One region of the Kitasatospora sp. NPDC059827 genome, then DNA from elsewhere that is predicted to be linked to it. Evidence: riboswitches for the same ligand, from Rfam matches in the RefSeq annotation. Region 1 holds a riboswitch; each other region holds the start of a gene.
The links. A riboswitch is a leader RNA that binds a small molecule or an ion and turns the genes downstream of it on or off. The one in region 1 is predicted to bind cobalamin.
Positions count from the first base shown of each region.

Region 2: linked by a shared signal. The riboswitch ahead of ACFV8H_RS25150 (FecCD family ABC transporter permease) and the one ahead of metE (5-methyltetrahydropteroyltriglutamate--homocysteine S-methyltransferase) in region 1 are both predicted to bind cobalamin.
Region 3: linked by a shared signal. The riboswitch ahead of ACFV8H_RS09065 (ABC transporter substrate-binding protein) and the one ahead of metE (5-methyltetrahydropteroyltriglutamate--homocysteine S-methyltransferase) in region 1 are both predicted to bind cobalamin.

Region 1 covers NZ_JBHWIV010000004.1:184,703-187,966, forward strand. The annotation lists gene ACFV8H_RS04420 (threonine/serine exporter family protein) at 1-1,124, opposite strand, end outside; cobalamin riboswitch at 1,359-1,528, shown strand; gene metE (5-methyltetrahydropteroyltriglutamate--homocysteine S-methyltransferase) at 1,706-3,264, shown strand, end outside.
Region 2 covers NZ_JBHWIV010000043.1:53,089-56,352, reverse strand. The annotation lists gene ACFV8H_RS25165 (CGNR zinc finger domain-containing protein) at 1-347, shown strand, start outside; gene sodX (nickel-type superoxide dismutase maturation protease) at 359-814, opposite strand; gene sodN (superoxide dismutase, Ni) at 991-1,386, shown strand; cobalamin riboswitch at 1,514-1,659, shown strand; gene ACFV8H_RS25150 (FecCD family ABC transporter permease) at 1,755-2,807, shown strand; gene ACFV8H_RS25145 (ABC transporter ATP-binding protein) at 2,804-3,264, shown strand, end outside.
Region 3 covers NZ_JBHWIV010000010.1:81,013-84,276, forward strand. The annotation lists gene ACFV8H_RS09060 (FecCD family ABC transporter permease) at 1-410, opposite strand, end outside; gene ACFV8H_RS09065 (ABC transporter substrate-binding protein) at 407-1,276, opposite strand; cobalamin riboswitch at 1,500-1,706, opposite strand; gene ACFV8H_RS09070 (hypothetical protein) at 1,812-2,753, opposite strand; gene ACFV8H_RS09075 (hypothetical protein) at 3,217-3,264, opposite strand, start outside.

The sequences.
Region 1 (3,264 bases):
GCGAAGGTCAGCGCGAGCAGGACGGCGGCCGCGAGTTGCAGCGGCGGGTTGGAGGTGGCGGCCGGGCCGCTCTGGGCGGCCAGGTCGGCGCCGTTGTTGACCCCGATGTAGAGCACGGTCATCACCCCGACGACCACGCCCGCCAGCAGGTACAGCACCTCCAACAGCCGTGCGGCGGCGGTGAGGTAGAAGCCCGCGAGGCCGTCCTGCACGGCCGCTACCATCGGCCAGCCGGGCAGCAGCGCGTACAGCCCGCCGGTGATCACCACCGAGCCGCGCAGCTGGAGCTGGTTGAAGGACATCAGGATGCCGACCACCGCGGCCGGGGTCGCGGCCGCCGCGAGCCGGTAGAACTCCGGCAGGTCGTGCCGTTCGACCCGGGCGGCCAGCGCGCCGCCCACCATGGTGGTGACCACGGCGCTCACGAACACCAGCCAGGCCCGGGCGTCGGCCCGGCCGCCGACCAGCAGGGTGGCGACGCCGGCCAGCAGGCCGGAGGAGAGCACCAGGACCCAGGCCGGGTAGTGGCGGCAGTGCCGGTGCACGGTGCGCAGCCGCCGGTGGGCGTCGTCCACGGCGAGCCCGCCGGTGGTGATCTCGGTGACCAGCCGGAACAGTGCGGCCAGCCCGGCGTAGTCCCCGGTGGGGCGGCGGACGAAGCGCTCGGCCGTCACCGGCGGGTCGCCGCGGCCGGGCCGGTAGGAGATCGCGACCCGGGTGAAGGCGACCTGGGGGTCGCAGGGGCGGACCCGGTAGGTTCGCGCCACGGCGAGCATCGCCGCCTCGACGTCCTCAGCGGCCTCGCCGCAGGTCAGCATCAACTCGCCCACCAGCAGCGCCAGTCCGAGCACGGCGGCGACCTCGCCGGCCCCCGGCTCGGCCGCACCGTCCTCGTCCTCCTCGCCGTGCCCGGCCGCCGGGTGGGCGGAGTTCGGGGAACGCAGCAGCGGCAGCATCTGCTCCGGCCAGCGGACCGCGCCGCCCGCGGCCCGGGGCGGTCTTCCGGAGACGGGATCGGCCTCCTCGGCCGCGCCCGGTCCGCCCTGCGGCGGCACCCGCGGCCCGTCCGGCCCGGTCGGTCCGTCCGTCTCGGCCCGCGCGCCGCTCTCCTCGTGTTCCGACATCGTCGCTCCCTGGACCACCCCCCAACTCGGCCACTCTCGGCACTCATTCGACTACCCGTCGCCATCGATTCGTGAACGTCGCACTCGGAGCGCGGAAAGATCCGCGCGCCCTGTCCGGCGGCTGACGCCGTCTCATCATGCGGACGGTTGTGCGGTTCTCCGGCCGGAAACCGGCGGGCTGCCCGTAGGGTGGCCGGTGCAGCTGGTTCGCCCCGTCCGCCAGGCGGGGCGTCGTAAGAGGGAACCCGGTGACGCCTTTCAACTGGCCAGTCCGGGACTGCCCCGCAGCGGTGAGTGGGAACGACCGCCGTCATACGCACTGGGCCCGGTTCGGGTCTGGGAAGCGACGGCCAGTAGGTGCCGGTCCTCGACGAGGACGGGCGGGCCCGCGAGTCCGAAGACCTGCCACTGCCCGGGTGCGACCGTTCGCGCCCGGCCATCCGGTGACCTCGAGGGCGGGTCGGCGACCACACCTGGCGGAGCCGTACCCGTGTGCGGGAGCCCGTCCGGTCCGTCGTCCCTTCGCGTCCTCGTCCCCGTCGCCGGGCACTTGAGGAACCAGACTCGCGAAGGAGAGTCCCTTGACCACGAAGTCCGCAGCCGCGGCGACCCTCGCCACCGCCCACGGCTACCCCCGCCAGGGGCGGGGCCGGGAGTTGAAGAAGGCGATCGAGGGGTACTGGAAGGGCGCCGTCACCGCCGAGGTGCTGCTGGCCACCGCCGCCGACCTGCGCCGGGGGAACTGGCAGCAGCTCGCCGACTCCGGCATCGAAGAGGTCCCGACCGGCGACTTCTCGCTCTACGACCACGTACTGGACACCACCGTGGCGGTCGGCGCGATCCCGCCGCGGCACCGGGAGGCGGTCGACGCCGACCCGCTGGACGGCTACTTCGCCATGGCGCGCGGCAACCAGGACGTCGCTCCGCTGGAGATGACCAAGTGGTTCGACACCAACTACCACTACCTCGTCCCGGAGTTGGGGCCGGAAACCGCCTTCGCCGCGAACCCGGCCAAGGCCGTCGCCGAACTCAAGGAGGCCCTCGCGCTCGGGCACGGCGCCCGTCCGGTGCTGGTCGGGCCGGTCAGCTACCTGCTGCTCGCCAAGCCGGCGCCGGGGGTGGCCGCCGACTTCCAGCCGATCACCCTGCTGGACCGGCTGCTGCCCGTCTACGCGGAACTGCTCGCGGCGCTCCGGACCGCCGGCGCGGAGTGGGTGCAGCTGGACGAGCCCGCGCTGGTCCAGGACCGGACCCCGGCCGAACTGAACGCCGCCGCCCGGGCCTACCGCGAGCTGGGCGCGCCGACCGAGCGGCCCAAGCTGCTGGTGGCGAGCTACTTCGACCGCCTCGGCGACGCCCTCGCGGTGCTGGCCAAGGCCCCGGTGGAGGGCCTGGCGCTGGACTTCACCGGACCGGCCGCCGCCAACCTGGCGGACCTCGCCGCCGTCGGCGGGCTGCCCGGCAAGCGCCTGGTCGCCGGGGTGATCGACGGCCGCAACATCTGGATCAACGACCTGGGCGCCTCGCTGGCCACCCTGGCCACCCTGCTCGGGCTCGCCGACCGGGTCGACGTCGCGCCCTCCTGCTCGCTGCTGCACGTGCCGATCGACGCCACCCTCGAACGCGACATCGACCCGCAGATCGCCCGCTGGCTCGCCTTCGCCAAGCAGAAGGCCACCGAGACCGCGCTGCTGGCCCGCGCCCTGCGCGAGGGCACCGGCGCGATCACCGCCGAACTCGCCGCCAACCGCGCCGACCTGGCCTCCCGCGCCACCTCGCTGATCACCCGCGACCCGGCCGTACGCGCCCGCACCGAGGCCGTCACCCCGGGCGACGCCCGGCGCGCCCAGCCCTACCCCGTACGGGCCGCGGCCCAGCGGGCTCGGCTCGCACTGCCACTGCTGCCGACCACCACCATCGGCTCCTTCCCGCAGACCACCGAACTGCGCGTCGCCCGGGCCGACCTGACCGCCGGGCGGATCGATGCCGCCGCGTACCAGGAGCGGATGGAGGCGGAGGTCCGCGAGGTGGTCGCCTACCAGGAGAAGGCCGGCCTGGACGTCCTGGTGCACGGCGAGCCCGAGCGCAACGACATGGTCCAGTACTTCGCCGAGCAGCTCACCGGCTACCTGGCCACCCG
Region 2 (3,264 bases), on a different contig from region 1:
ACAGCCTGCTGATGGAGTACCCCGTCAGCCCGCTGGTCTCCGGGCACGACTACCTGGACGACGCCGGCCGGCCGCGCTGGCACCTGCACCTGGCCGACAACTCGCCCACCGCCACCGCGCACTTCAGCGCCGTCGCCTGCATGGGCCTGGCCGTGCACCTCACCGAACTGGGCGCCGACCGGCTCGGCATCTGCCAGGCCGCGCCGTGCCGCAACGCCTACCTGGACACCTCGACCAACCGCTCCCGCCGCTACTGCTCCGACCGCTGCGCGACCCGCGCCAACGTCGCCGCGTACCGGGCCCGCAAGCGGCTGGAGGCCGAGGCCGCGCTGGGCACCGGGCAGTAGCCGGCCGGGGCTCAGAGCTCGTCGACGAAGACCCCGAACCGCCGGGCCAGGCCCGGCACCCGGGCCAGCCGGGGGCCGAGCAGCAACCGCTCCAGCCCGCGGCCCGGCGCCAGCCAGGCGGGGCTCGGCCGCAGCCGCAGCAGCACCCGGCCGAGCACCAGCTCGTCCGGGACCGGGCCGTAGCTGCGGCTGTCGCTGTCCACCGGACGGTTGTCGGACAGCAGCCACCAGCCCTTCGGGCGGCGCTCGGCGGCCCGCTTCACCACCAGCAGGTCCTGCTGGAACGGGTGCCGGAACAGCACCACCGCGCCGGGCCGGATCGGCGCCCCGTAGCGGACCAGCAGCCGGTCGCCCTCGCGCAGGGTCGGGACCATCGACGGGCCCGTCACGTCGACCAGTCCGAACGGCACCGCGCCGCCCTGCCCGCCGCCCTGCCCGCCGCCCTGCGGCTCCGTGCTCCGCGCCATGGCTCCTCCTCCCGGACCGACCGCCCCAGTCTGCCGTACGGACCGTCATCCGTTCGATGTCCGGATTACCCCGGTTCCGGGTCCGTCTTTCGCCCTAGGCCCACCGCCCGGCCGCGAAACCCGGAGGCCGGAAGGGTAATCTCGGGCGCGGGAAGACGATCTAAGGAAGGACTCCCATGTTCTCTCGTCTGTTTGCACCGCGTGCCACTGCTCACGCCCACTGCGACCTGCCGTGCGGTGTCTACGACCCCGCCCAGGCCAAGCTGGAGGCCGAGTCGGTCAAGGCCACCCAGGAGAAGTACCAGGCCAACGAGGACCCGCACTTCCGCGCCCGCGCCATCATCATCAAGGAGCAGCGCGCCGAGGCCGTCAAGCACCACATCTCGGTGCTGTGGAGCGACTACTTCAAGGCCCCGCACTTCGAGAAGTACCCGCAGCTGCACCAGCTGATCAACGACACCCTGAAGGCCGCCTCGGCCGCCAAGGCGTCCACCGACCCGGCCACCGGCCAGGCCCTGCTGGACCTGATCGCCGAGGTCGACAAGATCTTCTGGGAGACCAAGCAGGCCTGAGCCTGACGCGTCGCCACCCGGCCGCCCCCGTCCGCACCGTCGGACGGGGGCGGTCGTGCGTTCCCGGGCCTCCCCGCCCCGGGAACGGACACCGGGAACGCACACCGGCAACGGACCCCGGTAAGGGTTGCCTACCCTGAGTGGCTGTTATGCTGCCAGGGCGTCCGAGGGGGAAGTCCGGTGAGAATCCGGCGCTGACCCGCAACGGTGAGCACGGCCCGCGGTCCCGGGGCCGGGCCAGCCCGATCGCCCCCGGCCGCTGAACTCCCGACAACTCGCCGTGGACTGCGAGGGGAAGGCGCCCGGGCCCGACCCCGGCCGGCGCCCGCCCCGGCACACCCGCGGCCCGAGGCAAGGCACGCCCGCCCGTGAGTGACCCCGTTCGCCGAATACCGACCCTCCCGCTCGCCCTCGGCCTCGCCGCCGCCCTGCTGCTCTCCCTGGTCTGCGGCGTCGCGCTCGGCGCCTCCGGAATCGAACTCCCGGACGTCCTGCGACTGTTGGGCGCCGGGCTGACCGGCGGACGGCTGGACGCGAGCGACGCGGCGGCGTACGCGATCGTCTGGGAGCTGCGGCTGCCGCGCACCCTGCTGGCCGCCGTGGTCGGCGGCGGGCTCGCCGCCACCGGGGTCGCCGTCCAGGCCCTGGTGCGCAACGCCCTCGCCGACCCGTTCGTCCTGGGCATCTCCTCCGGCGCCGCCGTCGGCGCCAACGCCGTCCTGCTGCTCGGCGCCTTCGCCTCGCTCGGGGTGTGGGCGATCTCGGTCTCCGCGTTCGGCTCCGCGCTGCTCGCCATGGTGCTGGTCTACCTCGCCGCCCGCACCGCGTACGGGCTCACCCCGCTGCGGCTGGTGCTCACCGGTACCGCGCTCTCCTACGGCTTCTCCGCCCTGACCACCCTGATGGTCTTCTCCGCCGACCACGCCGAGGCCGCCCGGGACGCCATGATGTGGCTGCTCGGCAGCCTCGGCGGCGCCACCTGGGGCTCGGTGCCGATCGCGGCCGCCACCGTCCTGGCCGGACTGGCCTACCTGGCCTGCGCCGCCGGACGGTTGGACGCGCTCGCGATGGGCGACGAGACCTCCGCCTCGCTCGGCGTCGACCCGGACCGGCTGCGCCGGGAACTGTTCGTGGTCACCGCCGCCGTCACCGGCACCGTGGTCGCCGTCAGCGGGGCGATCGGTTTCGTCGGACTGCTGATGCCGCACCTGGCCCGGATGCTGGTCGGCGCCGGGCACCGCCGGGTGCTGGCGATCGCGCCGCTCGCCGGGGCGCTGCTGCTGGTCTGGGTGGACATCGCCTCCCGCACCCTGCTGGCACCCGCCGAACTGCCCGTCGGGGTGTTCACCGCGGTGCTCGGGGTGCCCGCCTTCCTGCTGATGATGCGCCGCCGCGGCCAGGCCTTCGGAGGCCGGCGATGACGGCCCCGACCCCTTCGACCGGCGCGGAGGACCTGCGCGTCGACGGCGTCTCGGTGGAACTGGCCGGCGCCCGGCTGGTCCACGAGGTGAGCCTGACGGCCGCCGCCGGGCAGGTGATCGGGCTGATCGGCCCGAACGGCAGCGGCAAGTCGACCCTGCTGCGCTGCGTCTACCGGGTGCTGCGCCCGGCCGGCGGGACCGTCCGGCTGGCCGGCGACGACCTGCACGCGCTCACCGCCCGCGACACCGCACGCCGGGTGGCCGCGCTGACCCAGGAGCACCCCGCCGAGTTCGAGTTCACGGTGGCCGAGGTGGTCGCCATGGGCCGGCTGCCGCACCGGCGCGGCCTCGCCGCCGGCCCGACCGCCGGGGACCGGGAGCGCTGCGCCGCCGCGCTGCGCCGGGTCCGGGCCGACCACCTCGCCGAACGCGCCTTCCCGAGCCTGTCCGGCGGCGA
Region 3 (3,264 bases), on a different contig from region 1:
CCGGTGCCCACGGCGCCGGTCACGCCGACGCCGAGGACGATCACGGTCACCGCGCCGGCGGCGGCTCCGTCCGAGATCCCGAGCAGGAAGGGATCGGCCAGGTCGTTGCCGGTCAGGGTCTGCAACACCGCGCCGCAGACCGCGAGTCCGGCGCCGGTGGCGGCCGCTCCCAGGACCCGGGGCAGCCGCAGCTGCCAGACGATCCGGTCGTCCAGCAGGGTGACCTGCGGGTCGGCGAGTCCGAGCCGGCGCGTCACGACCTCGACCACCGTCCGGACCGGCTCGTGGTGCGAGCCGACGGCCAGGCCGAGGAGCACGGTGGTCAGCAGCAGGGCCGCACCGACGGCCAGGGCCGCCGTCGCGCGGCCCGGGCCGGCGGGCCGCGCGACGGGGTGGGGTGCCGCGGTCATGAAGCCGGGCGCAGCCCGCTCAGCCTCGCGGAGACCCGGGCGGCGCCGTCGGCGAGCCGCACGCCGGGAGTCGACTCCGAGAACGGCACCACCACGAAGGCCTTGCGCCGCACGGCGCCGAGCTTGCTCAGCACCGGGTCGTGCTCCAGGTAGTCGATCTTGGACTGGGCGGTGTCCCAGCCGGCGTCCGCGAGCACGATCGCGTCCGGGTCGGCCGCGACGACCTTCTCCCAGCTCACGTTCTGCCAGCCGCCGGGAAGGTCCGCGAAGACGTTGCGGGCGCCCACGGCGTCGAGCACCAGCTGGGGGCCGCCGTGGCCGGCGCCGACGGACGGCGACTTGGTGTCCGAGTCGTACCACAGGACCTTCAGGTCCTTGCCCGCGGCCGTCGCCGTGAACCCGGCGAGCTGCTGCTCCTGCTGGCGCTGGATCGCGGTGGCCCGCTCCGGTACACCGAAGACCTTCGCGACGTCGTTCACTTCGCCCCACGCGGCCTGCCACGTCGTCGGCGGCACCTGGTTCTTGTCCGAGCAGCCGAACGGGGACAGGTACGACGCTACGCCCTGGCCGCGCAGTTCCTCCCGGGTGCCCGCGACCTTGTCGGTGAACGCGCTGGCGTAGGAGGCGTACAGGAAGTCGGGGCGGGCGGTGAGGAGCTTCTCCTTCGTCGGGTACTTCGCGGAGAGCACCGGGACGGAGTCGTAGGCCGTCTTCCACTTCTCCGGGACGGTGTCGTCGAGGTAGGCGGTACCGGCCATGCGGGACTGCAGGCCGAGGGCCAGAGCCACCTCGGTGGCCCCCTCGTTGAGCGTCACCAGCCGCTCGGGCGGCGTGCCGACCGTCACGGTGGCCCCGCAGTTGTCCACGCTGACCGGCGCGGCACCTGCGGACGTCCCGCCGGACGGGGCGGGCGCGGGGGCGCCCGTGCAGGCGCCGAGCGTGCCGAGGAACAGGACGGCGGCGACCGCCCGGCCGACACGTATCGGACCTGTGGGACGTACGGGATGTACGGGATGTACGGGATGTGCGGAACAAATGGATCGGAACGGACGCGGCTGACCGCTGGGCACGTGTTCTCCAAAACCCTCGTGGAACATGTCGTGCCGTGGCCGGTCTCCTGGCTTCCGCATCGACGTGCCGCGGCCGACCTTCCCGGACGGCTCCTTCGAGCCCGCCCAGTGGCCCTGACCGCTGGGCGAGCCGGTCAGCGAGGGCCGCGGAACTCCGCGGCAACAGTGGCGAGGGCCGCACCGGACTCAGACCGGTTTCCCGAACACCACGGCGATCGCACGGTATCAGGCGTGGTCAGGGCGGCGGAGTCCGGCTCAGGGTGACGGCCCGACAGCGACGGCCCGCCGCGCGGGGGGCGCGGCGGGCCGGGTTCCTCGGAGCGGGCGGTCGTCAGCCGTGCGTCACGCACTTGTTGGCGCTGTTGGACCACAGGCCCTGGAGGTCGAAGGTGCCGGTGCTCAGGGTGACGTAGGCGTCGAGGTTCTCGCACTCGTCGCCGATCTCACCGCCGCCGCCGTTCCAGCCGATGCTGGGCCAGAAGTCGGTGACCGTCTCCGCGTACTCGTGGGTCTCGGTGGACTCGATGCCGGAGAGCAGCCGGCCGTCGGTGAAGGTGGTGCAGGCGCCCGCCCCGTTGTCCGGGATGTACGGCAGGTTGGTGTACGCCAGGGTGCCGTAGGAGCTGCTGGTCTTGTCGTGCCAGGCGCAGAAGCCGGAGTTGGGGAAGCCGTCCGGGTGGGCGCCGGTGGGGGAGACCACCACGTACTGGGCGTTGAGGTTGGGCGCCTGGGTGGTGTTGCCGAAGTGGGCGGCGGCCTTGCCCGCCTCGGCGGCGATCTGGGCGGCGGTGGCGTTGGCCGGGGTGGCGGCGGCGTTGTCGAACCAGACGCCGGCCAGCGGGGAGGACGCCGGGTGCTGGACATGGGTGCCCTTGGTGCCGCAGGTGGTGGTGCCCCTGGCGACGCCCTCGCAGTACTGGCTGAGGATGGTGCCCCAGGTGTCCTGGCTGCCGTAGAGGCCCTTGAACATGTTCTGCATGTCGGGGGCGACCCCGGCCGGGTCGGAGGACCACTGCGAGCCCCAGAACACCAGGTACACCTTGGGGGTGGGGGAGACCACGCCCTGGGTCGCGGCGGAGCGGACCGACAGGGTGTTGCCGGAGGTCGCGGTCGGGCTCTTGGCGGTGGTGCCGGGGTGGAGCGGCTTGGCCCCGAAGTGGGCGGCGGCCGGGGCGGGTTGGGCCTCGGCGCCGGCGGCCAGGGCGGTGGTGCCGAAGGCGGCCAGGGCCAGCGCCGTGAGGGTGTGGGCGGCGGCCTTGAGGGGGGTGCGCATGCGTCTGCTCCCGGGTGTGAGGGTGTGGGAGGTTCGTCCGTACGGGTCTGCGGGCCGGCCGGCCCGCGGGTCGAGCCCGGACACCACATCAACTCGGCCGTCGGTCCGTCCAGATGGTGGACGCGGGGCGGGGAACCCTTTGCCGTGCTCATACCAAGGCCTTGTCGCGGCAGTGGCGGCAGGGGCGGGGCGGGAGTGGGGCCGGCGGCGGAGGCGGGGGCGGTGCGACCGTAGGTCGGTACACGTCGAAGTTCCCGGACCGGATTACGGTCGGGAACTTCGGCCATTCCCCCGGGATTCACCGGGAGTTCCGCTATTCCAACGTACCGACGGCCTTCGGTGGTTCAATTCCCGGTGCGTTGGGATGCGAACGCCCGTGGACGCTGACGCCCGTGGACGCGGAACAGCCCGCCGGCGGGGCCGGCGGGCTGTGGCGATCGAGTCCGGGTCAGCTAGGCCGAGGTCAGCGCGGCTTCTTGAAACCCAGGGTCGTGGCGTCCTTCTTGGTGTA